Regions from separate parts of the Streptosporangium sp. NPDC023825 genome, predicted to be linked through region 2. Evidence: riboswitches for the same ligand, from Rfam matches in the RefSeq annotation. Region 2 holds a riboswitch; the other holds the start of a gene.
The links. Region 2 has a riboswitch for cyclic di-AMP ahead of AB0G15_RS15450 (NlpC/P60 family protein). Riboswitches for the same ligand answer to the same signal wherever they lie in the genome.
Positions count from the first base shown of each region.

Region 1: linked by a shared signal. The riboswitch ahead of AB0G15_RS28510 (C40 family peptidase) and the one ahead of AB0G15_RS15450 (NlpC/P60 family protein) in region 2 are both predicted to bind cyclic di-AMP.

Region 1 covers NZ_JBFAAE010000039.1:62,938-70,127, forward strand. The annotation lists gene AB0G15_RS28500 (hypothetical protein) at 1-158, opposite strand, end outside; gene serA (phosphoglycerate dehydrogenase) at 444-2,033, shown strand; gene AB0G15_RS28510 (C40 family peptidase) at 2,533-3,141, opposite strand; cyclic di-AMP (ydaO/yuaA leader) riboswitch at 3,129-3,347, opposite strand; gene AB0G15_RS28515 (3-isopropylmalate dehydrogenase) at 3,503-4,549, shown strand; gene AB0G15_RS28520 (branched-chain amino acid aminotransferase) at 4,723-5,817, shown strand; gene AB0G15_RS28525 (Uma2 family endonuclease) at 5,922-6,509, opposite strand; gene AB0G15_RS28530 (O-methyltransferase) at 6,612-7,190, opposite strand, start outside.
Region 2 covers NZ_JBFAAE010000014.1:88,528-95,717, reverse strand. The annotation lists gene AB0G15_RS15460 (RDD family protein) at 1-820, opposite strand, end outside; gene AB0G15_RS15455 (amino-acid N-acetyltransferase) at 1,049-1,702, opposite strand; cyclic di-AMP (ydaO/yuaA leader) riboswitch at 2,039-2,184, shown strand; gene AB0G15_RS15450 (NlpC/P60 family protein) at 2,277-3,239, shown strand; gene AB0G15_RS15445 (LuxR C-terminal-related transcriptional regulator) at 3,321-3,521, opposite strand; gene lysX (bifunctional lysylphosphatidylglycerol synthetase/lysine--tRNA ligase LysX) at 4,659-6,161, opposite strand; gene AB0G15_RS15435 (type III pantothenate kinase) at 6,322-7,104, opposite strand; gene AB0G15_RS15430 (L-aspartate oxidase) at 7,104-7,190, opposite strand, start outside.

The DNA.
Region 1 (7,190 bases), on a different contig from region 2:
AGCAGGACACGATCACCGGCCTGGGTCGTGCCGAGCACGACGGAACGGTCGGGTCGCACGGCAACCAGGAGTCCCCATTCGGCCAGCGCCGCAAGCAGCCGGTGCGGATCGCCGTGCTGCGCGAGCACGTTGCCGAGAGCGGGGTTCCCGATGCTCATATGAGGAACGATAGGTAGTGGACCACGGCTTATCAGGGTAATCGCGAAGTTTTCCTGGGATCAATACCAACTTGAATTTTGGGTGCATGAGATCTGTCAAGGACGGGTAACCGCCTCCTGGGCCCCGAAGCCCCCTCGCGCCTCGCGGGTGTCTCCGGTGCCTCCGGGAGCGTCCTGGCCGGCGTGGGGCGTCTCGGATCGCGGGACACTCGTGAACGCGTTCACAAGCGCCGATAGACTACGTGAGGTCCGTGCACCCCTCACCGTCTAGTAAGGATCCAGCCTGTGAACAAGCCCGTCGTACTGGTCGCTGAGGAACTTTCCGAGGCCGGTCTCGCGGTTCTGGGCGCGGACTTCGAAGTCCGCCACACCGACGGCGCCGACCGTGCCCAGTTCCTGCCCGCCCTCGCCGACGTGGACGCGCTCATCGTGCGCAGCGCCACGCAGGTCGACGCCGAGGCGATCGCCAACGCGCCCCGGCTCCGCGTCGTCGCCCGCGCGGGCGTCGGTCTGGACAACGTCGACGTGGAGGCCGCCACCAAGGCCGGTGTCATGGTCGTCAACGCGCCCACCTCCAACATCACCAGCGCCGCCGAGCACACCGTCGCCCTGATCCTCGCCTCCGCCCGCAACGTCGCCCAGGCGCACTCCGCGCTCAAGGGCGGCGAGTGGAAGCGCTCGAAGTACACCGGCGTGGAGCTCGACGAGAAGGTCGTCGCGATCCTCGGCCTCGGCAAGATCGGCCAGCTGGTCGCTCAGCGCCTCCAGCCGTTCGGCGTCGAGCTGATCGCCTACGACCCCTACCTGCAGCCGGCCCGCGCCGCGCAGATGGGCGTCCGGCTGGTCTCGCTGGAGGAGGCCCTGAGCGAGGCCGACTTCATCACGGTGCACCTGCCCAAGTCCAAGGAGACCATCGGCCTCATCGGAGACAGGGAGCTCCACACGGTCAAGCCGAACGTCCGCCTCATCAACGTCGCCCGCGGCGGCATCATCGACGAGAACGCCCTCTACTCCGCGATCAAGGAGGGCCGCGTCGCCGGCGCCGGCATCGACGTGTTCCCGAAGGAGCCGGTCACCGACAGCCCGCTCTTCGAGCTCGACCAGGTCGTCGTCACCCCGCACCTGGGCGCCTCCACCCACGAGGCCCAGGAGAAGGCCGGCACCCAGGTCGCGCGCAGCGTGAAGCTCGCGCTCGCCGGGGAGTTCGTGCCGGACGCGGTCAACGTCCAGGGCGGCGCCGTCGCCGAGGACGTCAAGCCGGGCCTGCCGCTGGCCGAGAAGCTCGGCCGGGTGTTCACCGCCCTCGCGGGCGAGGTCGCCACCAAGCTCGACGTCGAGGTGCGCGGCGAGATCGCCTCCCACGACGTCCGCGTGCTGGAGCTGGCCGCGCTCAAGGGCGTCTTCACCGACGTGGTCGAGGACTCGGTCACCTACGTCAACGCCCCGCTGCTGGCCAAGGACCGCGGCGTGTCGGTCGAGCTGATCACCAGTTCCGACAGCCCCGACTGGCGCAACGTCGTGACGGTCCGGGGCGTCCTCGCCGACGGCCGCGCGGTCTCGGTCTCCGGCACCCTGTCCGGGCCGAGGCAGATCACGAAGATCGTCGAGGTCAACGGCTACCAGATGGAGATCGAGCCGACCGACCACCTGTCGTTCTTCACCTACACCGACCGCCCCGGCATCGTCGGCGTGGTCGGCCGCATCCTCGGCGACCACTCGATCAACATCGCCTCGATGCAGGTGGCCCGTGACGCCAAGGGCGGCAAGGCGCTCATCGCGCTCACCGTCGACACCGCCATCCCGGCCGAGGTGATCGACCAGATCGGCTCGGAGATCGGCGCCGACAGCGGTCGCTCGGTCGACCTGGCCGACTAGCCGTACCGCCGATGTGGCCGCCGCCCCGGAGACCGGGACGGCGGCCACATCTCGTCTCAGCATGTGAGAAGTGTGTACGCCGGGCGAGACGGTTTTCCCGCGGCCGGGTAGCCTGAAGTGAAATGCGCCAGGTTCTCGTAATTCCTACCTGCCGCGGCGAGGCCTGACAGGGGCAGGCCGGCGACTCGCCGCGGTGTCGTGGCGCGTGCCGGCTCCCAGCCCCCGCCGCCGGTCCGTGATCCGGACCCGCGACATCAGGCCTGGTCGGAGTCCCGACCGGAGTCTCGACCACCTTCCTTGCAGGCATGCGACCGAGACGAGATTCGCCATGTACGACATGTATCCCTGGAACCGTCCCGAGGAGACCGAGGACGAGGCCATCGACGCGCTCCAGACCGCTCTGGACCGCAGGGACAACGGCGGTGCTCCCACCCGCTGAACCCGTTCTCGCCGCCGCCGGGGTCTCCACGGCCTCCCGGCGGTGATCCGCCGGCGTGTCTCATCCGCCGGGCACGGCTTCGGTCGCGAGCTCGACCCGCTTGGTCAGCTGAACCCCCTGCGGGTCGGGGCGCACCGCGCCGGCGAAGGAGTCGCGGCGCCAGGAGTCGAGTTTCTCCTCCTTGACCACGTCGCCGGTCTGCGGGGCGTGAACCATGTAGCCGGGCTTTGTGATCATGCCGACGTGGCCGAGGCCGCTGAAGAAGACCAGGTCACCGGGCTTGAGATTCTTCCAGGCGATCTTCTTGGAGAAGGCGGCGTACTGGTCGTTGGTGACGCGGGGGAGCTTGATCCCGGCGGCGCCGTAGGCGCGGAGCACCAGGCCGGAGCAGTCGAAGCCGCCGTTGCCGGTGCCGCCCCAGACGTAGGGCGTTCCGCGCTTGGACATGGCCCACTTCACGGCTTTCTGCCAGGCGGGCTTGACGGCCGCGGCCTTCAGCGCGTCCTTCAGTGCGGGGGTGTTGAGCGCGGCGGGCCCGGGGGCGGGGGGCGGGGACGCGGCCAGGGCGGCGGTCGAGGTCGCGCACACCGCGGCGCCGGCGACGATCATGGAGGCGGAGATGGACAGGACGCGGGGGAGAACTGTGCCGGACAGGGTGATTCCTTCCATAAGGCCGGCCGGGTGAGCTGTCGGGCTCGGGCGTGGAGGCCGCCCTACGGCGCGAGAACGCGCTGATTCGCCCCAAGGAATCCACCTGATGAACGGCCGGGAACGCGCTCCGGGGGAGGAGCGGGGTGCCCGGGGTCCGGTAGATCCCGTAAAGAGTGGTTCCCCGGCTCCGTGCGGGCCCGGTAAGGGGACGGCCCGTACGGATTAGGCATCGACGTGATTGGGAGGACCATAACGAAACCTCACGAAACGGTCAATACCAAGCAAAGACGGACAAAACGATCAAACGTCTCTCCGGGCGGATGTGTCCGGAGAGTGAGACCGGTGTTCGATCACCGAGACGGACCGGTAAGGTGCCTGCATGGATTCGCGTAACATTCGCCTGGCGGTCATCCCCGGGGACGGAATCGGAGTCGAGGTCGTCACCGAAGGGCTGAAGGTCCTCGAAGCGGTCGGCACGAAGGTGGAGCCCACCACCTACGACCTCGGCGCCAAGCGCTACCACGAGACCGGCGAGACCCTGCCCGACCCGGTCCTCGACGAGCTGCGCGGATACGACGCGATCCTGCTCGGCGCGGTCGGCGACCCCAGCGTGCCCCCGGGCATCCTGGAGCGCGACCTGCTGCTCAAGCTCCGCTTCCAGCTCGACCACTACGTGAACCTCCGCCCGGTCAAGCTCTTCCCCGGCGTCGAGACGCCGCTGGGCAGGGCCCGCCCCGAGGACATCGACATGGTCGTCGTCCGCGAGGGCACCGAGGGCCCGTACGCCGGGGCGGGCGGCGTCATGCGCCGGGGCACGCCGCACGAGATCGCCACCCAGGAGTCGCTGAACACCGCCCACGGCGTCGAGCGCGTCGTGCGCTACGCCTTCGACAAGGCGCTGGGCCGCCCCGGCAGGAAGCTGACGCTGGTCCACAAGACCAACGTGCTCACCTACGCCGGCGACCTCTGGGCCCGCACCTTCGACCGCGTCGGCCTGGAGTATCCCGACGTCCAGACCGACTACTGCCACGTCGACGCGGCCTCGATGTTCTTCGTCAGCCAGCCCGAGCGCTTCGACGTGATCGTCACCGACAACCTCTTCGGCGACATCCTCACCGACATCGGCGCGGCGATCGCCGGTGGCATCGGCCTGGCGGCCAGCGGCAACGTCAACCCCGACCGCACCGCGCCGAGCATGTTCGAGCCGGTCCACGGCAGCGCCCCCGACATCGCGGGCCAGGGCAAGGCCGACCCGACAGCCACGATCCTTTCGGTCGCCATGCTCCTCGACCACCTGGGCATGGCCGCCGAGGCCGCCAGGGTCGAGCGGGCCGTCGCCGGCGACCTGGCCGAGCGGCCGGCAGGCAAGGCGGGCCGGACCACCCGCGAGATCGGCGACGACATCACCGCCCGAGTAGCCGGCTGAGGAAGCCGCCCTCCTCGACCCCGACGCGCCTGGCGGCTCACCCGAGCCGCCAGGTGCGTTTTTGTTTCTCCAGCACTGCCGGTTTTCGGCATAGATGGAGTAGTTTCCCGTTACCCGGTCCGACGCAGAATGGACCCAAGGGTAAGCCAGACACCAAGAGAAGGATCCGTGCGATGACCACCGCTCAGAAGCTCAGCTTCGACGTGCAGCTCTCCGACCACGCTCGCACCGCGGCAGAGCGCGAGCAGGTAATGGCGAGCCCGGGGTTCGGCCAGGTCTTCACCGACCACATGATCTCGATCGACTACACCGAGGGGCGGGGCTGGCACGACGCCAGGCTCATGCCGTACGGCCCGCTCAGCCTCGACCCCGCGACGTCGGTCTTCCACTACGCGCAGGAGCTTTTCGAGGGGCTCAAGGCCTACCGCCAGGAGAACGGCACGATCGTGACCTTCCGGCCCGAGGCCAACGCCGCGCGCTTCAACACCTCCGCGGTGCGGATGGCCATGCCCGAGCTGCCCGAGGAGACGTTCGTCGAGTCGCTGGAACTGCTCGTCCAGACCGACCGCGAGTGGGTGCCGACCACCCAGGGACACAGCCTCTACCTGCGCCCCTTCATGATCGCGACGCAGCCGATGCTCGGAGTCAACTACCCGTCCAGGACCTACAAGTACATGGTCATCGCCTCCCCGGCGGCGGCCTACTTCGGCGGGGGCAAGGCCGTCACGGTCTGGCTCTCCACCGAGTACACCCGCGCGGCCCCCGGCGGCACCGGCTTCGCCAAGTGCGGCGGCAACTACGCCGCGGCCTTCGTGGCCCAGCGCCAGGCCGTCGAGCAGGGCTGCGACCAGGTGGTCTGGCTCGACGCGGGCGAGCACCGCTACGTCGAGGAGATGGGTGGGATGAACCTGTTCTTCGTCTACGGCGACCGCCTGCTGACCCCGGCGCTCACCGGAACGCTCCTGCCCGGCATCACCCGCGACTCGATCCTCTCCCTCGCCTCCGACCTCGGCCTCCACGCCGAGGAGGGGCGCCTGTCGGTCGAGGAGTGGCAGCGGGGCTGCGAGACGGGCGAGCTCACCGAGGTCTTCGCCTGCGGCACCGCCGCGGTGGTCACCCCGGTCGGCTCGGTCAAGGGCGCCGACCGCGCCTGGACGGTCGGCGACGGCACCCAGGGGCCCGTCACCTCGAAGATCCGCGAGGAACTCGTGGGCATCCAGTACGGATCCCGCCCCGACCCGCACAGCTGGGTCCACAAGATCTGCTAGTCCCGTACGAGGAGGTCCGCGGGGACCGGTCGGCCGAAGGGGCGGCCGGTCCCGTGCGGTGGATACCCGGTCTCCCACCCGGCCGGGCCTCCTGCGGGGCGGATCTATCCCTCGATCAGCTTGCCGGTGTCGATCGTGAGGTTCCAGGGCGCGGGGAGCTCAAGAGGCTTGCCCAGCGACTCGGTGACCTCGTCGGCGTAACCCTCCGGACCCGGTCGGCTGAGTAACCTGAACCGGTTCGCGAAGGTGTCGATGACCAGGTAGAGCGGAACTCCCGCGAGCGCGCAGGCCCGGGGCTTGACCACATGGTCATCGTGAACGCTGCTCGGGGAGACGACCTCGGCGACCAGCAGTGTGGCGTTGGCGTACACGTGGCTGGGATCCCAGAGGGGCGGATTCGGCGGAACGACGATTAGGTCGGGTTCGAAGCGATCCGCTTGTATCTGCAGGAGGAGCTTGGCTTCCGGGTAGACGCGCCATCCTTTCTCCATCGAGAAAGGTATGAGCTGCGCCATCAGGTAGTAAACGACATCGGCATGGGCGATCGTGGGCATCTCCCTCACCACGATCCGACCGTTGACGATCTCGATTCGATGCTTCTCAAATCGTTCGACGAGTTCCAGATAGAGCCGTTCGAGCTCTTCCCTGTCTGTGATCTGGTAGGCGATCGATCTCTCCATGAGCATTCCCATGCGGTCATCCTTCCCTCCAGGCGGGTGGGCGCAACGTGTTGGTCACATCACTTAAAGTAATGGAAAAGATTTCCGCGCGCCCGCGATCCGGGAAAGTTCTCGTCAGTGCTTTCGAATCATGGTGAGGCCGTCGGCGATGGGGAGCATGATCGAGGTGACCCGCCCGTCGGCGCTGACCATGTCGTTGAACTCGCGGATGTGCCTGACGGTCTCGTCGTCCCTGCTGGGATCGGCGACGTGGCCGCTCCACAGGGTGTTGTCGACGAGGATCACCCCGCCGGGGGCCAGGCGTGACATGAGGATCTCGTAGTAGACGGGATAGTTGACCTTGTCGGCGTCGATGAACGCCAGGTCGACGGCCGGGTGTTCGGGAAGCTCGCGCAGCCGCTCGGCCGCGGGGCCGATCCTCAGCTCGATGCGGTCGGCGACCCGCGCCTTGTCCCAGTAACTCCGGGCGATCGCCGTCCACTCCTCGCTCACGTCGAAGCAGGTGAGCCCGCCGCCCGGGGCGAGCCCGCGGGCCAGGCAGATGGAGGAGTAGCCGGTGAAGGTGCCCACCTCCACCGCGTTCCTGGCGCCGCCGAGCTGGGCGATCATGGTGAGGAAGCGCCCCTGGTCGGGGGAGATCTGCATCGACGCGTTGTTGCCGGTCAGCTCGCGGGTCTCGAGCGCGAGCGCGTC
Region 2 (7,190 bases):
CGTAGGCCACATAGATGGCCCCGGTGAGCAGCGAGCTGAGGATTGCGGCGAGGACGTAGCCGGTCCCCCCCGTGGAGACACCCGTCTCCATGTTGAAGGCGAAGGGCGTCACGACGATGGCGGCGATCACCGCGTTGATGATGAGAAGCGGGATCACCAGGATGATCCCGTCGATGATCCTCGCCAGCAGGCGCTGCCACCACTCGGCGAGCGGGGCGGGAGCCCCGGGAGGACCGCCGTAGGGCTGGCCGTAGCCCTGCTGCCCGTACGCGGGCTGCTGGTGGCCGTAGCCCTGCTGCCCGTAGTCGGACTGCTGGCCGTAACCGGGCTGCTGGCCGTACTGCTGCTGCCCGTAGTCGGGCTGCTGGCCATAGCCCGGCTGGGGCTGCTGCTGCCCGTATCCGGGCTGCTGGCCGTACCCCTGCTGCTGGCCGTACCCCTGCTGCTGGCCGTAGCCCTGCTGCTCGTGGGAGGACTGCTGGCCGTAACCGGGCTGCTGGCCGTATCCGGGCTGCTGCCCGTACGCGCCGGTCCCGCCCTGCTGGCCGTACCCCTGCTGCTGGCCGTAGCCCTGCTGCTCGTGGGAGGACTGCTGGCCGTATCCAGGCTGCTGCCCGTACGCGCCGGTCCCGCCCTGCTGGCCGTACCCCTGCTGCTGGCCGTAGCCCTGCTGCCCGTAGTCGGGCTGCTGGCCGTAACCCTGCTGCTGGCCGTATCCGGGCTGCTGCCCGTACGCGCCGGTCCCGCCCTGCTGGCCGTATCCGGGCTGGCTCTGCCCTGGGCCGGTGTTCGGCTGTGAGGCCTCCGACCTGTACCCCACGACTGTCACGTCAGGGTCGAGTTCGCCAGGGGCTCGACCCGCGTTGTACTGTCCGTAATCCGGCTGCCCCGACGGTGTGCGATCGCGGTCGGGATCATCCTGTGGATACGGCGGCTGTCCGGTGCTCACCGCGTCACCTCACTTAGACTGCGCATGTGGCAAATGTCAGACGCACATGCATGCTGCTGCACAAGGTATCGACATAGGTATCAACAGTCACCTTTCCGATCAGTCAGCTCTAAAGTCACCAGAGTCGGGCTCGCGTGTCAGGTGCAGCAGCATCCGGGTGTTTCCCAAGGTGTTGGGCTTGACGTGTTCCAGCTCGAGGAACTCCGCCACACCCTCGTCATAGGAGGCGAGAAGTTCGGCGTAGACCTCCGGGGCGACGGGCGTGCCCTGGATCTCCCGGAATCCGTGCCGGGCGAAGAACTCGACCTCGAAGGTCAGGCAGAAGACCCGCCGCAGGCCCAGCTCCGCGGCCGTGCGAATGAGCGCGGAGACGATCCGGTGGCCGATTCCCATTCCCCTGCGGGTCGGATCGACGGCGACGGTGCGGATCTCGGCCAGATCCTCCCAGAGGACGTGGAGGGCCCCGCAGCCGATCACCTCCCCCTCCGCGTCGGTGGCGACCCAGAACTCCTGGACGTCCTCGTACAGGGTGACGGTGGCCTTCTCCAGCAGGCGCCGGCCGGCACCGCCGTAGGTGTCGACGAGCCGCCTGACGGCCCGCACGTCCTGGGTGCGGGCGCGGCGGACCGTGATCTCGGCGCCCGCCCCCTGCCCGGGCGAACCCCGCTCCGCCCCCGCGGACCCGGCGCGCCGCTCCCCGTCGCCGGAGGCGCGAACGGCCGGCACGGGAGAATGCTCAGCAAGCTGCTCCATGACCGTTCAGCGTACGTCCTCACCGGTCTTCAATTACGGCTCACCCTTAACTCGCAGCTCGAAGACCGCACATGACCCTTGGCAGTCGCTTTACCACTCTCGGTGTGCGGCACCTCTCATGTGCCGCAGCTCACCTTTGGCACGGTCCCGGACCTGGGAAGACCTCCGCCACACCCGTCACACGAGAAGCAAAGGCAGCGTAATGGCCATGTTGATCATTTTGAGGTGTGATCTTTTCGTGACACCTCGGTTGCGAAACCTCTACTGAATTCGCAGTTCTGGTTGAGCAGGAACCACGGGTGCACTAATCTCCGTGCTCGATGTCAGAGACGTAAAAAGCCTGACCCGCCGAATCTCCCGCGGGGGAACCGGGGACCCACCACGTCCTCCGGGGTGAATCCGAGTGCCACCGGCGCACCCGGTAGGGCTGCCTCCGGCCCGAACCCGTCAGCTAACCCGGTAGGCGGCCGAGGAGAGGAGCCTGTTGGTGAAGCGCACGCGCGACCGCGGAGGAAAGCATTCGGGCCACGAGGCCCGCGCTCGAGGACGCGCGCCGCGAGGGCTGCGCCGTCGCATGGCGGTCGTCGGCCTGGCATTCGCCACCCTGACCCTCGGCACCCCGCTGGTGGCCGCCACCGCGGACCCCGAGCCCAGCCTCCAGCAGCTGGCCAAACAGGCCGAGAAGCTGCACCAGGAGATCGGCGTCCTCGCGGAGCGCTACAACGGCGAGCGGGTCAAGCTCAAGCAGGCCCAGCGGGCCGCCGAGAGCGCCAAGAAGACCCTCGCGTCGAGCGAGTCCGAGCTGGCCTCCCGTCGCACCAAGGCCACCCTCCTGGCGCAGAGCACCTACATGTCGGGCGGCCTGAACTCCGGGCTCGCCTTCACGCAGGCCACCGATCCCGACACCTTCCTCGACCAGGCCACCACCAACTACGCGCTCCAGCAGCAGCAGAGCGAGGAGGTCGCCCAGGTGAGCCGGGCGATCGAGGCCGCCGAGCGGGCCCAGGCCAGCGCCAAGGCCAGGACCGCGGAGGTCAAGAAGCTTCTGGCGGAGATCGACGGCAACCGGACCAAGATCGAGCGGTTGGTCGACCGGGTCGAGAGCGACCTGTTCAGCGAGGTGCGCACCAGGGCCGTCAGCAACAGGGGCGCCCGGGTGAAGACGAACGTGCCCATCGTCGGCAGCGGCAAGGCCGCGGAGGCCACCCGCTGGGCGCTCACCCAGCAGCTGAAGCCGTACGTCTGGGGCGCCGAGGGGCCCAACTCCTTCGACTGCTCCGGCCTGGTCATGTGGGCCTACCAGAAGGTCGGCATCAGCCTGCCGCACTACACCGGCGACCAGTGGACCGCGGGCACCCACGTATCCAGGAAAGAGCTGCGCCCCGGCGACCTGGTCTTCTTCTACAGCGACCTGCACCACGTCGGGATCTACATCGGCGCGGGCCTGATGGTCCACGCCCCCCAGACGGGTGACGTCGTCCACATCACCACGATCGACAACCGGCCCTTCGTCGGAGGCGTCCGCATCGCCGCCTGAACCGGCGTCGGCGACCGGGTCCGCGGGCGTGTCCGGCCCGCACGCGTGTCCGGCCCGACCTGCCGGACACGCGGCGGTGCGTCAGATCAGGCGGCGGCGGGCCGCCCAGGCCACGGCCTCGATCGCCGTGGCGACGCCGATGCGGTCGCAGATGCCCCTGAGCCTGCGCCTGACCGTCCGGCCGCTGATGTCGAGGCGACGCCCTACCCGATCGACCGTGACACCCTTGGCGAGCTCGGCCAGCAGCACGAGGTCGTCGTCGCTGAGACCGATATCGCTCATGCCCAGGGGGCTGTCGCCATGGCGTGAATCCACTTCTGGATATGCCATCAAGAGTCACTCCCCCCACTCTGGAAACCGGGTGCGAGACGCCGGAAATGAATACCGTCCGCCAGGAACGGTAAACGCCTTGTTCAAAGGTCGTCAAGTTCCACTCTTCATAGCGTGCGTCCAGTATTGACATAGCAGGCGCTACGTGAAGTACTCATGATATGTCAGTGCCTTTGCGGCTATGTCATGATCAAGCCCAGGCACGAGCCGGCAGGCGTCCCTGGCTGCGACGACCGAAGTCCTGGCAGAACAAGGTTTCGCCGGAACCGCCGCCCCGCCGGGCACCCCGAAGCCGCCCCCTCGGGGATCCGGCCCGCCCGCATTTCTCGGGAAAAATTGATCTCTTCCCGGCGACCATGTCCTCACCGCCTTGACGGCACACCACGGATAACGCGGAAATATGAGGGTCAAGAGTGGAGCTTTGCGGCATTCGCGAAGTGCCACGTGGCGACGACGGAACGTCCGGGCGATATTGGCCCTACTGGAAAGGGATTTCTGCACCATACGGAAATGCGTCCGATATTGCGCGGGATCATGGGTTCAACGGCCGTCTCCCACCCGCCGGGTGCGCCCGGGCGCCTCGGCCGCCTCCGCGGGGAACCACCCCGACCCGTGAGGGTCGGTGAGGGCGCTTCGCTCGGGGACCCCGGGGCGCTCGCACGGGGAACGGCCCGGAGACGGCCGGGGAACCGCTCCACCGCGACCCGGCCGCGCGGCTCGTGCTCCGGCTCGCGTCCACCGGCGCGGGACGGCCCGGGAAGGCCCGGGACGCGGGTCGGCGGAGGGGGCGGCGCGGCGCCGCCCGGTACGGCCGACCAGGCTCTCGGGCGCTCTCCCGGCCCGGCGCCCCACGGGATCCCGGCCGGATCACGCCCCGAGCCCGAGCGGTGACCGGGGTCGGCAGGGATCGCGTCCGGCCTCGTCCCCGGCGCGCGCACGGCCGGGGACCCGCCGCCTCCGCCCGGGGACCCGCCGTCGCCGCTCGCCGTCGCCGGGCGACGCCGCCCCTCATGGCGGTGGCACCGGGCCGTGGTGCCCGGCCCGGTGCCACCGTACGGGGATAACGTCCTCGCGCGCCGCCCGCCGGATTCAGCCGGTCGGCTTGACCAGCGGGAACAGGATGGTCTCGCGGATGTTCTTGCCGGTGAAGGCCATGACGAGGCGGTCGATGCCGAGCCCCATGCCGCCGGTGGGCGGCATCGCATATTCCAGGGCCGTGAGGAAGTCCTCGTCAAGCTGCATGGCCTCGACGTCGCCGCCCGCGGCGAGCAGGGACTGCTCGGTGAGGCGGCGGCGCTGCTCGACCGGGTCGACCAGCTCCGAGTAGCCGGTGCCCAGCTCGGTGCCGAAACCGATCAGGTCCCACTTCTCGGTGAGGAGCGGGTTGTCCCGGTGGGTGCGGGCCAGCGGGGAGGTCTCCAGCGGATAGTCCATGACGAACGTGGGCTGGACGAGCGTGTGCTCGACGAGGGCCTCGAAGATCTCCTGGACGAGCTTGCCCTGACCCCACTTGGCGTCCCAGTGGATCTCTCGCGCGTCCGCGAGCTTGCGGACGTGCTCCAGGGGCGTCTCGGTGGTGACCTCCTCGCCCAGCGCCTCGGAGACCGACCCGTACAGGGTGATCCGAGGCCACTTCGCCAGACCGAGGTCGATCTCCTGGCCCTGGTGGACGACCACGGAGTGGCCGAGTGCGGCCAGCACGGCCCTCTGGATCATCCGCTGGGTCAGGTCGGCGATGTCGTTGTAGTCGAGATACGTGCCGTACGCCTCCAGCATCGTGAACTCGGGGTTGTGGGTGGAGTCCGCGCCCTCGTTGCGGAAGTTGCGGTTGATCTCGAAGACCTTCTCCAGACCGCCGACCACCAGCCGCTTGAGGTAGAGCTCGATCGCGATGCGGAGGTAGAGCTCCATGTCGTACGCGTTGATGTGGGTCTTGAAGGGCCTCGCCGTGGCTCCGCCGTGGATCGGCTGGAGCATCGGCGTCTCGACCTCCAGGTAGCCCTCCTCGTGCCAGAAGTCGCGCACGGCCCGGACCACGGCGCTGCGGGTGCGGGCCATCTTCCTGGCCTCGTCGTTGACGATGAGGTCGACGTAGCGCTGGCGGACCCGCGCCTCGGGGTCGGTGAGCCCGGCGTGCTTCTCCGGCAGCGGGCGCAGGCACTTCGACGTGATCGCCCAGCGGTCGGCGAGGATGGACAGCTCGCCCCTGCGGGAGGTGATGACCTCGCCCTCGATGCCCACGTGGTCACCGAGGTCGACGTCGCGCTTCCACGCGGCCAGGGACTCCTCGCCCACCCTGTCCAGGGAGACCATGACCTGGAGGTCGCCGGAGCCGTCGCGGAGCGTGGCGAAGCAGAGCTTGCCGCCGGTCCTGGACAGCATCACCCGGCCGGTGACGCCCACTTTGTCGCCCGTCGCGGTGTCAGCGGAGAGATCAGCGTATTTCTGGCGGATCTCGGCGTTGGTCGCGGTGCGCGGGAAGTTCACCGGGTAGGGGTCGACGCTCTCGGAACGGAGGCGGTCGAGCTTCTCCCGGCGCACGCGCATCTGCTCGGGCAGATCCTCGGCGGGATTCGTCACGTCATCGGTCACAGTTCCAAAGGGTACCGATGTGGCGAACCCCGTGAGTTCGCCGGTCGTGCGGCGCGGAAGCCCGTCGCACGGCGCGGGAACCGGTCGTGCGGCGCCGGAACCGGTCGTGCGGCGCGGGGAGAGGCGCCTCCTCCGTGCCGCGGCTCCCGCAGGGGCGTTCTCAGGGGGCGTTGCGATGGTAGATCAGCCGCAGGCCGATCAGCGTGAGCCAGGGTTCGTGCATGTCGATAGAGCGCGCCTCGCTGACCACGAGCGGCGCCGCGCTGCCGGTGGCGACCACGGTGACGTCGTCGGGGTCGACGGCGAGCTCGGCCGCCATCCGCTCGACGATCCCGTCCACCTGGCCGGCGAAGCCGTAGATGATGCCGGCCTGGAGTGCCTCGACGGTGTTCTTCGCGATCACCGAGCGGGGGCGGATCAGCTCCACCTTGTGCAGCTGCGCCCCGGCCGCGGCGAGCGCGTCCACCGAGATCTCGATGCCGGGGGCGGTCACCGCGCCGACGTACTCCCCCTTGGCGGAGACGGCGTCGAAGGAGGTGGCGGTCCCGAAGTCGACGATGACGCACGGCCCGCCGTACAGCTGGATGGCCGCCAGCGCGTTGACGATGCGGTCGCTGCCGACCTCCTTCGGGTTGTCCATCCGTACCGGCACCCCGGTGCGGACGCCGGGCTCGACGATCACCGCGTTCACGTCGCCGTAGTAGCGGCGGCACATCTCGCGCATCTCGTTGAGCACCGAGGGGACGGTGGAGCAGATCACGATGCCGTTGACGTCGGCGCCCTTGAGCAGTGGCGACTGCCCGAGCAGCCCCTGGAGCACGACGGCGATCTCGTCCGCCGTGCGCCGGGCGTCCGTGGCGATCCGCCAGTGCTCGATGACGTCCTCGCCCTCGAAGAGCCCGAGAACGGTGTGAGTGTTGCCGACGTCGATGGCAAGCAGCATCAATTCCCCCGAAGGTCCAAGGCGATGTCCAGCGCCGGCGCCGAGTGCGTGAGCGCGCCCACGGCAAGGTAGTCGACACCTGTTTC